Regions from separate parts of the Pseudomonas sp. 9.3L genome, predicted to be linked through region 1. Evidence: predicted binding sites of a transcription regulator. Region 1 holds the regulator's gene; the other holds the start of a gene.

Region 1 (8,014 bases):
ACAGGGAAGGTGAAGGATGCCATCGAGCAAGACGTAGGCGGCTTCGACGCGTTCAAGGAAGCCTTTACCAAGGCAGCGCTAAGCCGGTTCGGCAGCGGTTGGGCCTGGCTGAGCGTTACTCCCGAGAAAAAACTGGTAGTTGAAAGCACTGCCAACCAGGACAGCCCTCTGATGAAGGGCAACACCCCAATCCTGGGCCTGGATGTGTGGGAACATGCGTACTACCTGAAGTACCAGAACCGTCGTCCTGAGTACATTGGCGCATTCTTCAACGTGATCAATTGGCAAGAAGTTGAGAAGCGCTACGAAGCTGCCCTGCAGGCTGCCTGATTACCGTAAGCCTTCCTGGCGCCTATGGCTCCCTTGCCATGATGTGCTTGGGGGTCATAATCCCTGGGAGCTAACGGAGCTTAAGCGGAGTTGGCGAACAGCGTCCTGTTTGTTGTTCAGGAGGGCCTCATTCGCCAACTGCCGTTGGCTTCTACTCGCCTTCGTCGAATTTGTCATTGATGAGGTGTGCCAGCGCGTCCAGGGCCTCTTGGGCCTGCTCGCCTTCGGTATTCAGATGAATTTGCGTGCCTTTGCCGGCCGCTAACATCATTACCCCCATGATGCTTTTGCCATCGACCAGGCTGGCTTCCGTACGGCCTACACGCACCTGACAGGGGAAGCGCCCGGCAACGCCCACGAATTTGGCGGCGGCGCGTGCGTGCAAACCCAGCTTGTTAATGATGGTGATGTCGAGTGCGGGCATTACGCGAGGCGTCCTTGGGTTCAGGTGAGGTCCCGGTGGCGAACCTGGACATTATCGATGATCGGTTGCAGCTGCTTACCGAGCCGCTCGGTGATATAAACCGAGCGATGGTGCCCTCCTGTGCAGCCGATGGCAACCGTGACGTAAGCACGATTGTTGGCGGCAAACCGGGGAAGCCACTTCACCAGGTACGCGGCGATGTCTTGATACATTTCTTCGACATCTGGCTGAGCCGCCAAATAGTCGATCACAGGCTGCTCCAGGCCGGAGTGCTCACGCAGCTCTGGCCTCCAATAAGGGTTGGGCAGGCAGCGTACGTCAAACACCAGATCTGCGTCTGTGGGCATACCGCGCTTGAAACCAAACGATTCGATCAGGAAGGCCGTACCGGCCTCGGGCTTATTCAGCAAGCGCAGCTTCAGCGTGTCTCGCAACTGATACAGGTTCAGGTGCGTGGTGTTCACCTTGAGGTCTGCCAAATCCGAGATAGGACCAAGCAGGTGGCTTTCTGCGCGAATGGCCTCCGCAAGGGATCGATCTGCACTGGTTAGTGGGTGACGGCGACGGGTCTCGGAAAAGCGTTTGAGCAGCGTGTTTTCGTCTGCATCCAGAAAAAGCACGTCGCACTGGATATGTTTGTTGCGCACCTCCTCTAGCAGCTCGGGGAACCGCGACAGGTGACTGGGTAGGTTACGGGCGTCAATCGAGACTGCAACCAGGGGGCGTGCCAATTCGGTATGGATAATGGCGCGTTCGGCCAGCTCGGGCAGCAGGCCGGCTGGCAGGTTGTCGATGCAGTAGAAACCGTTGTCTTCGAGTACATCGAGTGCGGTGCTCTTGCCGGAGCCAGAGCGACCACTCACGATGACCAGGCGCATGTCAGGCGCCAGCCTGGGTGTCTAGCACCACCTGATAGAGGGCTTCGCCGGACTCCGCAGCCCGTAGGCGGGCGCGTACTTCCTTGCGATCCAGCATGCTAGCGATCTGGCGCAGCAGCTCCAGGTGGGCGTCTGTAGCGGCCTGAGGCACCAGCAGTACGAAAATAAGGTCTACCGGTGCGCCGTCGATGGCGTCGAAGTCTACTGGCGCCTGCAAATGCAACAGCGCGCTCATGGGTGCTTCGCACTTGGCTAAGCGACAGTGGGGGATAGCGATACCGTTGCCAAAGCCCGTGGAGCCGAGTCTTTCTCTGGCGAGAAGTGCTTCGAATACGGTTTGCTGGTCAGCACCCGGAAGGTCCTTGCTGATGAGCCCTGCGATGTGTTCGAGGACGCTTTTTTTACTGCCTCCCGACACGTTCACGCAGGAACGGCCGGGGGTCAGGATGTTTTCTAGTCGGATCATTGGGGGCTCAGCGAGCGGCGGCACCTTGGAGGTGGCTCTGCTGTTTTTCCTTATACTTGAGCAATTGCCGGTCAAGTTTGTCAGTGAGGAGATCGATTGCAGCGTACATGTCGTCGTGCTTGGCTTCAGCGAACACATCCGACGTAGGGACGCGGATGGTAGCTTCAACCTTTTGCATCTGCTTGTCGACCTCCATGATGACCTGAACGCTGGTGATCTTGTCGCAGTGCCTTTGAAGCTTGGCAAGTTTTTCGGTCACGTAACTGCGCATGGCGTCGGTCACATCTAGCTGATGGCCACTGATGTTCACTTGCATACCGCTTCTCCTTATTGCCAGGGCATAAAGAGGCAGGTGTGGTACCTGCCACTGAAACGCTGGTGGCACCCCAGGCGAATGCTCAATGCCCAGGCCAGGTTACATCAGCCGCTTGCGTTCGCTCGACGGCGCGATCCCAAGAGACTCGCGGTACTTGGCGACTGTGCGACGTGCTACCTGAATGCCTTGTGCCTCCAGTAAACCAGCGATCTTACTGTCACTCAATGGCTTTTTCGGATTTTCCGCAGCGACCAGTTTTTTGATGATCGCGCGGATGGCTGTGGATGAGCATTCACCGCCTTCCGAGGTGCTGACGTGGCTTGAGAAAAAGTATTTCAGTTCGTATATGCCGCGGGGGGTGTGCATATATTTTTGAGTGGTCACCCGTGAAATAGTGGATTCATGCATGCCCACTGCTTCGGCGATATCGTGCAACACCAAGGGTTTCATGGCTTCGTCACCGTAGTCCAAAAAGCCACGCTGATGCTCCACGATCTGAGTGGCCACTTTCATCAGCGTTTCGTTACGGCTCTGCAGGCTCTTGATGAACCAGCGTGCTTCCTGCAGCTGATTGCGCATAAACGTGTTATCGGCACTGCTGTCGGCGCGGCGCACGAAGCCTGCATACTGGGCATTCACCCGCAGGCGCGGCACAGACTCCTGGTTAAGCTCTACCAGCCAGCGATCACTGTCCTTGCGCACGATCACGTCGGGCACGACGTATTCAGGCTCGCTGGACTCGATCTGTGAGCCCGGACGGGGATTGAGGCTCTGTACGAGTTCGATGACCTGCCGAAGCTCGTCTTCCTTGAGCTTCATGCGCCGCATCAGTTGGCTGTAGTCGCGGCCGCCCAGCAGCTCGATGTATTCGGTCACCAGCCGTTGCGCTTCGGCAAGCCAAGGCGTTTTTGCGGGCAGTTGCCTCAGTTGGAGCACCAGGCACTCACTCAGGCTTCGCGCACCGATACCGGCAGGCTCGAATTGCTGGATGCGCCGCAGTACGGCCTCGACCTCATCGAGTTCGATGTCCAGTTCGGGATCGAAGGACTGGCACACCTCTTCGAGGGTTTCCTCGAGATACCCCTGGTTGTTGATGCAATCGATCAGGGTGACTGCGATCAAGCGGTCGTTGTCCGACATGGGCGCGAGGTTGAGCTGCCATAGCAAGTGGCTTTGCAGGCTTTCACCCACCGAAGTGCGGGTGGTGAAGTCCCAGTCGTCATCCTCGCCACTGGAGGAGCTGTTGGTGCTGCTCTGGTAGATATCTTCCCAGGCAGTATCCACCGGCAGGTCATCCGGGATTCGTTCGCTCCAGTCACCTTCTTCGCTGCTGCTGCTTTCGGGGGCAGGTGAGCTTTCCTGGAAGTTGGCCTCCTGAAACGCGGGCTCCTGGTTTTCGGCAGGGCTGTTGTGCTCTACCTTATCTGCCAGCGGGTCTGCGTTATCGAAGTCGTCGCCTTCTTCCTGGCGTTCGAGCATGGGATTGGACTCAAGCGCCTCCTGGATTTCCTGCTGAAGGTCCAGGGTAGATAGCTGGAGAAGGCGGATGGCCTGTTGCAACTGCGGCGTCATCGTCAGTTGCTGGCCCATTTTAAGGACAAGCGATGGTTTCATGGCGTGAGCTTGACACCTTGATTGCCGGCGCTAAGCGCCATCCATAGCAAGCGCCTGGAAAAGGCGCCCGAATTTAAGCAAATTATATGCCTGAAACCGGGGCATTTGCCTAGGGGTTTTACATTTACAGCCTGAACTCGTGCCCCAAGTACACTTCCTTTACCAGTTCATTGGCAAGGATAGTGGCTGAATCGCCTTCGGCAATCAATTGGCCATCATTCACGATGTAGGCGATTTCACAAATATCGAGCGTCTCACGCACGTTGTGGTCGGTGATAAGCACCCCGATACCTTTCGCTTTGAGGTGATGAATGATCTGCTTGATATCGCCTACCGAGATAGGGTCCACGCCTGCGAAGGGTTCGTCCAGGAGGATGAACTTGGGTGAGGTTGCCAGCGCCCTGGCGATCTCGACGCGCCGCCGCTCGCCACCGGACAGGCTCATGCCAAGGTTGTCCCGGATGTGGGTGATGTGAAACTCCTGCAGCAGGCTCTCCAAGGCCTTGCGTCGGCCTGGGCTGTCCAGGTCTTTGCGGGTTTCCAGGATTGCCATGATGTTATCGGCTACCGACAGCTTGCGGAAGATGGACGCTTCCTGCGGCAGGTAGCCGATACCTGCACGAGCACGGCCATGCATGGGCTGGTGGCTGACGTCCAGGTCGTCGATAAGCACGCGTCCCTGGTCGGCCTGTACCAGGCCCACGATCATGTAAAAGCAGGTGGTTTTGCCGGCGCCGTTAGGCCCCAGCAGCCCAACGATCTGCCCACTTTCAATGGACAGGCTAACGTCCCTGACCACCTGACGACTTTTGTAGCTCTTGGCAAGGTGCTGAGCCTTCAACGTAGCCATTACTGCGCCTTCTGCGGCTGGTCGGTTTTCTTTTTCGGCTGGATGACCATGTCGATCCGTGGGCGAGGCGCGGTGACCTTGCTGCCCGTGGCGCGACCGGCATTGACCACCTGCTTGACGGTGTCGTAAACGATCTTCTCGCCTTCGGAGGTGTTGCCGTCGTTGATGACCTTGGCTTTGTCTACCAGCACGATGCGGTTTTGAGCCGCGAAGTACTGGATCGTCACGGCATAAGCTTGCACGATGGGCTTGTCCGCGGCGGGTTTCTGTTCGTAATACGCCAGGTTACCCACAGCCGTGAATACGTCTACGTCGCCCGTTGCATTTCGGGTAACCGTTACCTTGTTGCCGGTGATTTTCATCGACCCCTGGGTAATGATCACGCCGCCGGTGTACACGGCAACGCCCTGCTTATCATCGAGCTGGGCATCATCGGACTGGATGTGAATGGGTTGGTCCCTGTCGGTAGGCAGCGCCAAGGCGTTCACGCTTCCCAGTACCGCGCCCAGGCCAAGCAGGAAGGGGAGGGTTTTAACGAGCCTCATACTGTCCTCTTACGGTGGACAGCAAGTGGATCTTGCTGTCGTTCAAATACGCTTTCATTCCCTTGGCAGTCGTTACGCCACCGGCGCCCTCGATTCTAACGTCTCGGTCGGTCTGCGCATATTGCTTCTGTGGAAAGACTGTAGCGCGCGACGTGGTAATCACGGTCGTGCGGTTTTGCTGGTCGATACGATTGAGGCGAACGGCGTCGATCAGCTCAACCTCGCTACCATCAGGATTGACCTCGGCGCGATCGCTGCGCACGTGCCAGGGCAGGGGTGTGCCGCGGTAGATGTCCATCACCGGCGCAGTGACATGAGTGACCTCACTGGTCTTGAGGTGCTCCACCTTGTCAGCGGTCATTTCATATTGTCGGCTGCCGTCTGGCAGGTACTGTACGGTGTGGGCATTGATCGCATAGTAGTCGATCGTGCCTGCATCCACGCTAGCCTTCGGGTTGTGGAGGAACCGCTCAGGGCTGAGGTTCCAGTAGCCCACGGCAATCAGCAGTGCGGCGAGCACCGTGGCAGTTGCCAGCGTAAGGAGCTTTCGGTTTTGCATTGGTCAACCTACAGGTAATGGTTCAACGCGGCATCCAGGTTACCCTGCGCTCGCATGATCAGCTCGCAATACTCACGAGCGGCGCCTTCGCCACCCCTGGCCTGCGTGACCCCATGGGCATGCCGACGCACGAAATCGTTGGCATTGGCCACGGCCATGCCCAGGCCTACTCGGCGCATCACGGGCAAGTCTGGCAAGTCGTCACCCAGGTGCGCGACCTGGTCATAGGACAGGTGTAACTGCGCCAGGAGTTCATCGAGCACGACGAGTTTGTCCTCACGGCCTTGGTACAGGTGGGGAATGCCCAGATTACGGGCTCGCCGCTCAGTGGCGGGGCTGTTTCGGCCACTGATGATTGCGGCGGTCACCCCCGACGCCATGAGCATTTTGATGCCCTGGCCGTCGAGCGTATTGAACGCCTTCATTTCCGAGCCGTCTTCAAGAAAGTACAGGCGGCCATCGGTAAGTACGCCATCGACGTCGAAGATAGCCAGTTTGATGCGGCTCGCTCGCTCCAGGAGGGCACGATCCATTACACAACCCCTGCGCGAAGAAAATCATGCATGTTGACCGCGCCTATGGGCTGGTTCTGTTCGTTGACCACTACCAGGGCACCTATTTTATGATCTTCCATTATTTTCAGGGCCTGGGCTGCAAGCATGTCCGGTGTGACGGATTTGCCATTGACAGTCATCACCTGCTCGATGGGCGTGCGGTGCACGTCCAGGTTGCGGTCCAGGGTTCGGCGGAGGTCGCCGTCGGTGAAGACGCCTGCCAGGGCGCCGTTTTCTTCAAGTACCACCGTCATGCCCAGCCCTTTGCGGGACATTTCAAGCAGCGCTTCCTTGAGCAATGTGCCTCGGCGAACGGCGGGCAGCCCGGCGCCGCTGTGCATCAGTTGCTCTACCTTGAGCAGCAGGCGGCGGCCCAGCGCACCACCTGGATGGGAAAACGCAAAATCTTCCGCAGTGAAGCCGCGGGCCTCAAGCAATGCCACGGCCAGGGCGTCACCCAGCACCAAAGCGGCAGTGGTAGACGACGTAGGTGCCAGGTTGAGCGGGCAGGCCTCGTGCTGCACACGTGCGTCGAGGTTGACCTCTGCCACGTTTGCCAAGGTAGACTCCGGATTGCCCGTCAGGCTGATCAGCCGAATACCCAGGCGCTTGATCAGCGGGAGCAAGGTGAGGATCTCGGCCGTGGTGCCCGAATTGGACAGGGCCAGCACGATGTCATCGGGCGTGATCATGCCCATGTCGCCATGGCTGGCTTCGGCAGGGTGCACGAAAAACGCGGGGGTGCCAGTACTGGCAAGCGTGGCGGCAATCTTGCGTGCGATATGGCCCGATTTGCCCATGCCCATCACAACGACCCGGCCGTTGCTGGCCAGGATCATTTCGCAGGCGTGAACGAAGTCTGCGTTTATATGCGCGAGCAAGCCTTCTACGGCCTTCATCTCAAGGCCGATGGTGCGTTGCGCCGACTGAATAAGGTCGCGGGTTTGATTCATTCGAGGCAAGTCGGTCTGAAGAAAAGGCCGGGATTATATCTGGATTGCCAGAGTCGCGCACGGACCAGAACGCCTAAAGTCAATAGGGCAACCACACCGTCATGGCCACCTGCTAGCGAGGCGGTTCACTGTTCAACCCGTGGTGGTATAGTGCGCCGCTTGCCAAACGAGCCGGGAGTGTGCCCCGGCCTCTACCCCGCACGTCTGATGGGTGTGTCGCATCGTAAGGAGAACGAATGAGTGCCGAACACGCCTACGCCGTCGAGCTGAAGGACGTTACCTTCAAGCGCGGCGCGCGCACTATTTTCCAGAACGTAGATATTCGCATACCCCGTGGCAAGGTCACTGGCATCATGGGCCCGTCGGGCTCTGGCAAGACCACGCTGCTGCGGTTGATGGGCGCCCAGCTGCGCCCACTCAGTGGCGAGGTGCTGGTTAATGGGCAGAACCTGCCCAAGCTCTCGCGCAGCGACCTGTTCGATGCCCGCAAACACATGGGCGTGCTGTTTCAGAGTGGCGCCTTGT
Region 2 (8,014 bases), 630 kb from region 1:
CATCACGGTTATCCAGCGGCACGTGTTTTCCAGCTGGCGCACGTTCCCTGGCCAAGGCAGGTTCTTAAGGTAGCTCTCGGTTTCTACCTTGAGCAGCTTGGGCTCTACCGACAATTCCTGAGCCGCACGCGCGAGGAAGTGCCGGGCCAGGGTTGGAATGTCTTCGCGACGGTCCGACAGGCGAGGAATGTGAATACGGATCACGTTCAAGCGGTGAAACAAGTCTTCCCTGAACTTGCCCGCATGCACCAGGTTTTCCAGGTTTTGATGGGTAGCTGCGATGATTCGCACATCCACCTTCACCGGGGTATGGCCCCCTACCCGGTAAAACTCACCGTCGGCCAGTACACGCAGCAGTCGGGTTTGAGTGTCCGCGGGCATGTCACCGATCTCGTCCAGAAACAGCGTCCCCCCATCAGCCTGCTCGAAACGCCCTCGGCGCAGATTGGCAGCACCGGTAAACGCGCCCTTCTCATGGCCAAAGAGTTCGGACTCCATCAGGTCCTTGGGGATCGCTGCCATGTTCAGCGCGATGAAGGGTGCTACGGCGCGCGGGCTGTGGCGGTGCAGCGCATGCGCGACCAACTCCTTACCAGTGCCCGACTCGCCGTTGATCAAAACGGTGATGTTGGAGTGGCTCAGCCGGCCGATGGCGCGGAATACCTCCTGCATGGCAGGAGCTTCCCCGATGATTTCTGGTGTGCGTGCCAGCACCGGCGGGGTGTCCAACCCTTGCTGTTCCTGGGCGTGTTGATTGGCGCGCTTGACCAACGAGACTGCTTCGTCCACATCGAAGGGCTTGGGCAGGTATTCGAACGCCCCTCCCTGGTAAGACGCCACGGCGCTGTCCAGGTCTGAATGAGCCGTCATGATGATGACCGGCAGGCGGGGGTGCTCTTCGCGGATGCGGGCTAGCAGGTCCAGGCCGCTTGTGCCTGGCATTCGGATATCCGAAATGATTACATCCGGTTGCTGGCGGGCAAGGCGGCTCATGACGCCTTCGGCACTGTCGAAGCTTTGGGTCGTCATGCCTTCCTGTTGGAGGGCTTTTTCCAAGACCCAGCGGATTGAGCGGTCGTCATCGACGATCCAGACAGTTTCACTACGGCTCATGACGAAGCAGCTCCTTGTTCCAGCGGCAGGAAGATCGAAAAGGTGGTGTGGCCAGGGTGGCTGTCACATTCGATCAGCCCTTGATGCTGGCTGATGATGGTCTGGGTAATCGCCAGGCCAAGCCCGGTACCGTCCGGGCGCCCACTGACCATGGGATAGAAAATCGTTTCTTGTAGTTCGGGGGGTATTCCGGGGCCGTTGTCCATGATGTCCATTTTCGCAACCAGCCGGTGACGGGTATGCCCAATGGTGAACTGGCGCATAGTACGGGTGCGTAACGTGATACGGCCTTGATGAGGGGCTGTTTCACCCCGGATAGCCTGCATGGCGTTGCGCACAATGTTCAGCACGGCCTGGATCATCTGTTCACGGTCGATGAGTACATCCGGGATGCTAGGGTCATAGTCGCGCACTAGGGTGATGCCCCCCTGGCTTTCGGCATCCACCAGGCTGCACACCCGTTCCACCACCTCGTGAATATTGGTCATCGCCAATGAAGGCAGTTTGTTGGAGCCCAGCATGCGGTCCACCAGGTTACGCAGGCGGTCAGCCTCTTCGATGATCACGTTGGTGTAGTCGCGCAAGCTGTCTTCCGGTAGCTGGCGAGCCAGCAACTGAGCAGCGCCCCGAATGCCCCCCAGCGGGTTTTTAATCTCGTGTGCCAGCCCGCGCACCAGCATTTTGGTGGTTTCCTGCTTTGAGAGCTGCGCTTCTTCCTTGGTGATTCGCAACAAGCGGTCCCGTGGATGGACTTCCAGCAACAACAAGGTTTCACCTTGGTTGAGGATCGGGGTTACCGCGTAATCAACGGTGATCGTCTGGCCGGTAAGTGCCGTTAACATGGCTTCGCGCTTGGTGAACGGGTGAGCCTGCTCGACCGCCTGGCGCAGTGAGTTAAGCGCTTCAGCCGATTCAGTGAACAGCTCACTGATGAACTGCCCATGGCTGCGCTGGCCACTGATCGCCAGTAGCATCTCGGCCGCAGGGTTCATGTATTCCAGGCGCAGTTCGGCGTTGAGAAGAATAGTGGCGGTCGTGAGGTTATCGAGTAACAGTCGGTGCAGCGCATCACTGATGGTCATGCGTATCCTTGACCTCTCTTGGCACATCGCGACCCAAGGGCGCGGTCTCGGTGCGAGGCAGGTTATGCCTGCGCCTCGCTGATGCATGCAAAATGCAAAATCCAAACCAAGCGCCGAAAAGAAGCGTGAATAGGCAGAATAAACCGCTTGATGCGCTAATTAAGCGTTTGTATGGGTAGGCTTTGCGCCAATTCAGCCCACGTAATAGCAAACGTTATAGGGCGAGCACCATAAAGGTGCAACCCTGGCGCGCTGATTGTCAGTCGTCTTCATCAGGCTTGCTGCTCAGCGGGCATTCTGGGCGAACGCCATAGTCATCCTTCTCACAAGGGTGGATGCGCCGCTTTTGAGCCAGCGAGGTACGTTGCACATGGAGAGGTTGCGGGGGCGTTCGCTCAATGACCACGCCTTGGCTGTCTACGATCTCAGCAGCGAGTTGATGGGTGCCTCGGTCCACGCCATGCAGGGCAATAACCGGGCTAGGCCCCGGCTCGCCTACGGGCGCGTTGTCGAGCAGTACCCGGTAGCGGTCCCCTTCAGCCAAGCCTGGTTCGCTGGTCAGGGTAACGATCACCTCTCCACCGGCATTACTGACCGTGCCATCGGGCAGGGGTACCAACACCCGGAGCATTTCATAGTGGGCCACTCGGGGGTTTGCCTTAGGTGTGTTGCGGGGGGCAGGAGTAGTGCTTGAAGGAGGCGCAGGCCTGAGGGGGTGCACACTCATACGGTTGCCTTCGGGCACCTTGACCGGCACTGCGCCTTTGCGCGGTTTATCGGTGTACACAGGGTTGCCCTGGGCATCGAGGTAGGTATACACCTGAGCGTGGCACACGCCGCTCAACGCCATTAGCGCTAGCAGCACCCAGGTGTTCATGGGGCGCTTACTCTCAACACGTAGATTGTGGTGGGAGGGCTGGTTTGCACCACCTCTGCACCTGTGAGCACCTGGACCGCAAGGCTATGCTGGCCACGGTCCACGTTGACCAGTTGCAGGCGAGGCACATTGCTGGGCGTGCCATACGCGACCCCGTCCAGGATCAACTGCAACACATGCCCCGGTGCCAGGCGCGGCTGAAGGTTAACCCCCACATCAAAGGTGCCGTTATTGGCGCGAATTGCCCCATCGGACGGTATACCGGAAAGCTCTAGGGTGGCGTAGTTCGCCACAGTGTTCTGGGGCGGCGCAGTAACTATTGCGGGCGGCTCTGGGGCACTGGATGGCTTGCTTTTAGGTATCTGCACGCTGTTGAGCGGGGGGAGCTTCATCTCCTGGGCCGGCTTGCCTGCAGGCGCGTGCTCTGAATACACCGTGTTGCCGTTGGCATCCGTATATTTGTAAATCTCCCCGAACGCGGGGGTACACAACAGTGGCAACAACAGGGCGATGGCACGACGCATGACAACTACTCGATAGACGCTAATGGGGGCCGGACGCAGCGTCGGCCCGATTAGCATAGATCAGACGGCCTTGGCGATCACGGGTTAATGCCCCGGCATGCACAGCTCACCCGTAGCGCGTGTCAAGGCAAGGCGGTGGAGGTCGTCACGGTCATTGCCTGTCAAGCCTTGGGCCACCCACTGGGGGCAGGCGGCGTCGTTGCGGTACGGCCCAAAGGCTGCCAATTGTTCCAGCAACGTCTGCTGCAAGGCATCAAGCTGTGGCCGGATGGTCTTTATGAGGTCGGGGCGCGGGGTGTCAGGTGCCTCGCCAGCCCCGCGCCACTGCGCCAGGTAAGCGTACTGGACCAGTTTGTTGGCTTCGATCTGGGCAGCGAAGAACTGCTCCACCAAGGCGGGTTCAAGCCTGTACTCCGGGGCCAGCAATACCGCACTGGCAATCACCTCGCGTTCGCGCGCCCGATCCTCCACGGCCTTTTTGGTGTCCCATTTGCTGAGCGCTACTTGGTCTGCGATGTTCAGCCGCTGCTCTATATTGCTCAGCAAGGGCGCAAGGGCAGCAGGTGCCGGTGCATCAGCCCAACTGTTCGTGGTGGCAAGCCCGGCTACGAGCAGGAGGCAGCGTGCAGAAAACATCGGCATGGCAGGATCCGCGTTGAGGATGGCGCCTTGTTATGCCAGTAATTGCGGGAGAGGGCTAGCAGGGTGCGTGCTACAGGTGCGCTGTTTTGAAACTGCAGGTTTCTTTCGACGCCGTTGGGCCAGGAGCGGCGGGGCCGTTTGCAGCGCCCATGAAAAAGGCCTCCCAAAGGAGGCCTCTGTGTACCGCTGCCTGATTAGACGCTGTAGTACAGGTCGTACTCAAGTGGGTGTACGAAGGTGCGAACCTTGATTTCTTCTTCGGATTTCAGCTCGATGTAAGCATCGATGAAGTCATCGGAGAACACGCCACCCTTGGTCAGGAAGGCGCGGCCCTTGTCCAGCTCTTCAAGGGCTTCTTTCAAGCTGCCACACACCTGCGGGATTTCCTTGGCCTCTTCAGGCGGCAGGTCATACAGGTTCTTGTCGGCCGCATCGCCAGGGTGGATTTTGTTCTGGATGCCGTCCAGGCCAGCCATCAGCAAGGCAGCGAATGCCAGGTAGGGGTTGGCAGCCGGGTCAGGGAAGCGCGCTTCGATACGACGGCCTTTGGGGCTGTTGACGTAAGGAATGCGGATAGAAGCAGAACGGTTGCGGGCAGAGTAGGCCAGCATCACAGGTGCTTCGAAGCCAGGCACCAAACGCTTGTAAGAGTTGGTCGATGGGTTGGTGAAGCCGTTCAGGGCCTTACCGTGCTTGATGATACCGCCGATGAAGAACAGGGCAGTGTCGGACAGGCCGGCATAGCCTTCACCTGCGAACGTGTTCTTGCCATCTTTGGAGATGGACATATGCACGTGCATACCCGAGCCGTTGTCGCCGTACAGGGGCTTGGGCATGAAGGTTGCGGTACGGCCATAGGCGTCAGCGACGTTGTGCACGACGTACTTCAGGGTTTGGGTTTCGTCGGCCTTCTTCACCAGGGTGTTGAACTTGACGCCGATTTCGTTCTGGCCGGCAGTCGCCACTTCGTGGTGATGAACTTCAACCGTCAGGCCCATCTCTTCCAGTGCGTTACACATGGCGGTACGGATTTCGTGGTCGTGATCGACTGGTGGCAAGGGGAAGTAGCCACCTTTAACACCAGGACGGTGACCCTTGTTGCCCCCATCGACGTCTTGATCGGTCATCCAAGAGGCTTGTTCGGAGAAGATCTTGAACATGGAGCCCGAGATATCAGACTTGAACTTCACTTCGTCGAAGATGAAAAATTCTGGCTCAGGGCCTACGAACACGGTGTCACCAATGCCGGTGGACTTGAGGTATTCCTCGGCGCGATGAGCAATGGCGCGTGGGTCGCGATCGTAACCTTGCATGGTGGAAGGTTCGATGATGTCGCACACCAGAATCAGGGTTGGCTCTTCGGTGAACGGGTCCAGCACAGCAGTTTCGTCGTCTGGCAGCAGGATCATGTCAGAGGCTTCGATGCCTTTCCAGCCAGAGATGGACGAACCATCGAACATCTTGCCGACTTCGAAGAAGTCGTCATCAAGGGCATCACGCGCGGGCATGGTGACGTGCTGCTGCTTGCCTTTGGTATCAGTAAAGCGCAGATCAATCCACTTAACGTCATGATCTTTGATGAGTTGAACCGACTTCGACATGGTGTCCTCCGGGTGGATTGGGACGTGCTGGGCAGCCCCGAGATTCATTGCTGCCGTCGAATAATCGACCAAGGCAACCTGCCTCACAAGGGAGCAATTTGCATGCCAGTGCCCTGAGATGGGCATTAAGGCCCAAATGCCCGGTTTTATGGGGCCTCGGTCGCTTGGGTAATTTTTGTCTGCACACTATGGGCGCACGCGTGCATTCTGGTGTTCCATTTTGGTGCCTCAATGAGTTTCGGCAGATAGTTGGTCAAAGCTTGAACAATTTCCGCTATAATACCGCCCCTTTTTTCAAGCTGAGCGATTGCGCGCGCTGTTCATGAAACTGATCGTTAAAGTCTTCCCCGAGATCACCATTAAAAGCCCGCCGGTGCGCAAACAGTTCATCCGCCAGCTTTCGAAAAACATCCGTTCGGTGTTGCGTGACCTGGATCCCGGCATTGCCGTGACCGGCGTGTGGGACAATATCGAGATCCAAACCATGGTGACCGATGCCAAGGTGCTCAAAGAGCTCATGGAGCGTTTGAGCTGCACCCCCGGCATTACCCACTTCCTGCAGGTGGATGAGTACCCTTTGGGGGACTTCGACGACATCGTCGCCAAATGCAAGCTTCACTTCGGCCACCTCCTACCAGGCAAGCGCTTTTCAGTGCGCTGCAAGCGAGGCGGGCGGCATACCTTTTCGTCCATGGACGTTGACCGCTATGTTGGCAGCCAGTTGCGCGAACAGTGCGCAGCAGCAGGCATCGACCTCAAGCACCCCGAAGTCCGCGTGCGAATGGAGATTCGCGACCAGCGTCTGTTCGTGGTGCATGGGCAGCACAAGGGGATCGGGGGCTATCCGCTCGGCGCATTGGAGCAAACCCTGGTATTGATGTCTGGCGGGTTCGATTCCACCGTGGCGGCTTATCAAATGATGCGCCGGGGGTTGATGACGCACTTCTGCTTCTTCAACCTGGGCGGCCGTGCCCATGAATTGGGGGTAATGGAAGTTGCGCACTTCCTTTGGAAAAAATACGGCAGTTCGCACCGTGTGTTGTTTATCAGTGTGCCCTTCGAAGAAGTAGTGGGCGAAATCCTTGCCAAAGTGGATGACAGCCAGATGGGTGTTATCCTCAAGCGCATGATGCTGCGAGCAGCCAGCCGCATGGCCGAGCGTCTTGACATACATGCCTTGGTAACCGGTGAGGCGATCTCCCAGGTGTCCAGCCAAACGCTGACGAACCTGGCTGTAATCGATGCTGTAACCCCCACCTTGGTGCTGCGGCCATTGCTCGCCACGCATAAGCAGGACATCATCGACACCGCCACGGCCATTGGTACGGCAGATTTCGCCAAGCATATGCCAGAATACTGCGGCGTGATCTCGGTAAACCCTACGACCAGCGCTCGCGGCTACCGTATCGAGCGTGAAGAGCAGCACTTCGACATGGCGGTGCTGGAAAGCGCCTTGCAGCGTGCCCGTCTGGTGTCCATCGATAACGTTATCGATGAGCTCGGCCAGCACGTGGAAGTCGAGGAGCTGACCCAGGCATTGGCTGGCCATGTGGTACTGGACATTCGCCACCCCGACGCCCAGGAAGATGACCCGTTGCTGGTCGAGGGCGCGCAAGTGCAAGCACTACCGTTTTATGCACTGAACAGCCGATTCAAGGATCTCGATCCTGGTCGGCAATACCTGTTGTATTGCGATAAAGGTGTCATGAGCAGGCTGCATGCTCATCACCTGCTCAGCGAGGGGCACGCCAATGTGCGCGTTTATCGTCCGGCATAGAGTTCCGGGGCTTAATGGCGGCAGCATCCGCCATCGCCCTCCCGACCACCGGGCTGCTTGACCCCAGTTTTTGCTATTGGCCGTATGACACCGTACGGCACACCGAATCCTCTGATCGAGATACACAAGTGATCGAAAATCTACGCAACATCGCCATCATTGCTCACGTTGACCACGGTAAAACTACCCTCGTTGACAAGCTTTTGCGCCAGTCGGGCACCCTTGAGCGTAACGAGCTCAACGACGAGCGCGTGATGGACTCCAACGACCAGGAAAAAGAGCGTGGCATTACCATCCTGGCGAAAAACACCGCAATCAAGTGGAACGGCTACGATATCAACATCGTGGACACCCCTGGCCACGCCGACTTCGGCGGTGAAGTAGAGCGCGTGATGTCC

Evidence for each region. Region 1 encodes sigma-54, which starts transcription at its own class of promoters, with help from an activator protein. Its sites were predicted from a motif close to ANTGGCATNNANNTTGCTNT; they were not measured.
Region 2: the regulator sigma-54 is predicted to act here: its motif matches at 5,930-5,949, upstream of glnA (glutamate--ammonia ligase).

What each region holds. Positions count from the first base shown of each region.
Region 1 is NZ_JBZUBK010000001.1:3,622,725-3,630,738, reverse strand. Features, by position in the region: gene AC4LE2_RS16835 (superoxide dismutase) at 1-330, shown strand, start outside; gene AC4LE2_RS16830 (HPr family phosphocarrier protein) at 482-754, opposite strand; gene rapZ (RNase adapter RapZ) at 775-1,632, opposite strand; gene ptsN (PTS IIA-like nitrogen regulatory protein PtsN) at 1,634-2,098, opposite strand; gene hpf (ribosome hibernation-promoting factor, HPF/YfiA family) at 2,106-2,414, opposite strand; gene AC4LE2_RS16810 (RNA polymerase factor sigma-54) at 2,514-4,028, opposite strand; gene lptB (LPS export ABC transporter ATP-binding protein) at 4,153-4,878, opposite strand; gene lptA (lipopolysaccharide transport periplasmic protein LptA) at 4,878-5,423, opposite strand; gene lptC (LPS export ABC transporter periplasmic protein LptC) at 5,410-5,982, opposite strand; gene AC4LE2_RS16790 (KdsC family phosphatase) at 5,991-6,515, opposite strand; gene AC4LE2_RS16785 (KpsF/GutQ family sugar-phosphate isomerase) at 6,515-7,489, opposite strand; gene AC4LE2_RS16780 (ATP-binding cassette domain-containing protein) at 7,726-8,014, shown strand, end outside.
Region 2 is NZ_JBZUBK010000001.1:4,254,301-4,262,314, reverse strand. Features, by position in the region: gene ntrC (nitrogen regulation protein NR(I)) at 1-1,113, opposite strand, end outside; gene glnL (nitrogen regulation protein NR(II)) at 1,110-2,195, opposite strand; gene AC4LE2_RS19720 (DUF4124 domain-containing protein) at 2,455-3,072, opposite strand; gene AC4LE2_RS19715 (DUF4124 domain-containing protein) at 3,069-3,596, opposite strand; gene AC4LE2_RS19710 (chorismate mutase) at 3,681-4,232, opposite strand; gene glnA (glutamate--ammonia ligase) at 4,433-5,839, opposite strand; gene thiI (tRNA uracil 4-sulfurtransferase ThiI) at 6,162-7,616, shown strand; gene typA (translational GTPase TypA) at 7,745-8,014, shown strand, end outside.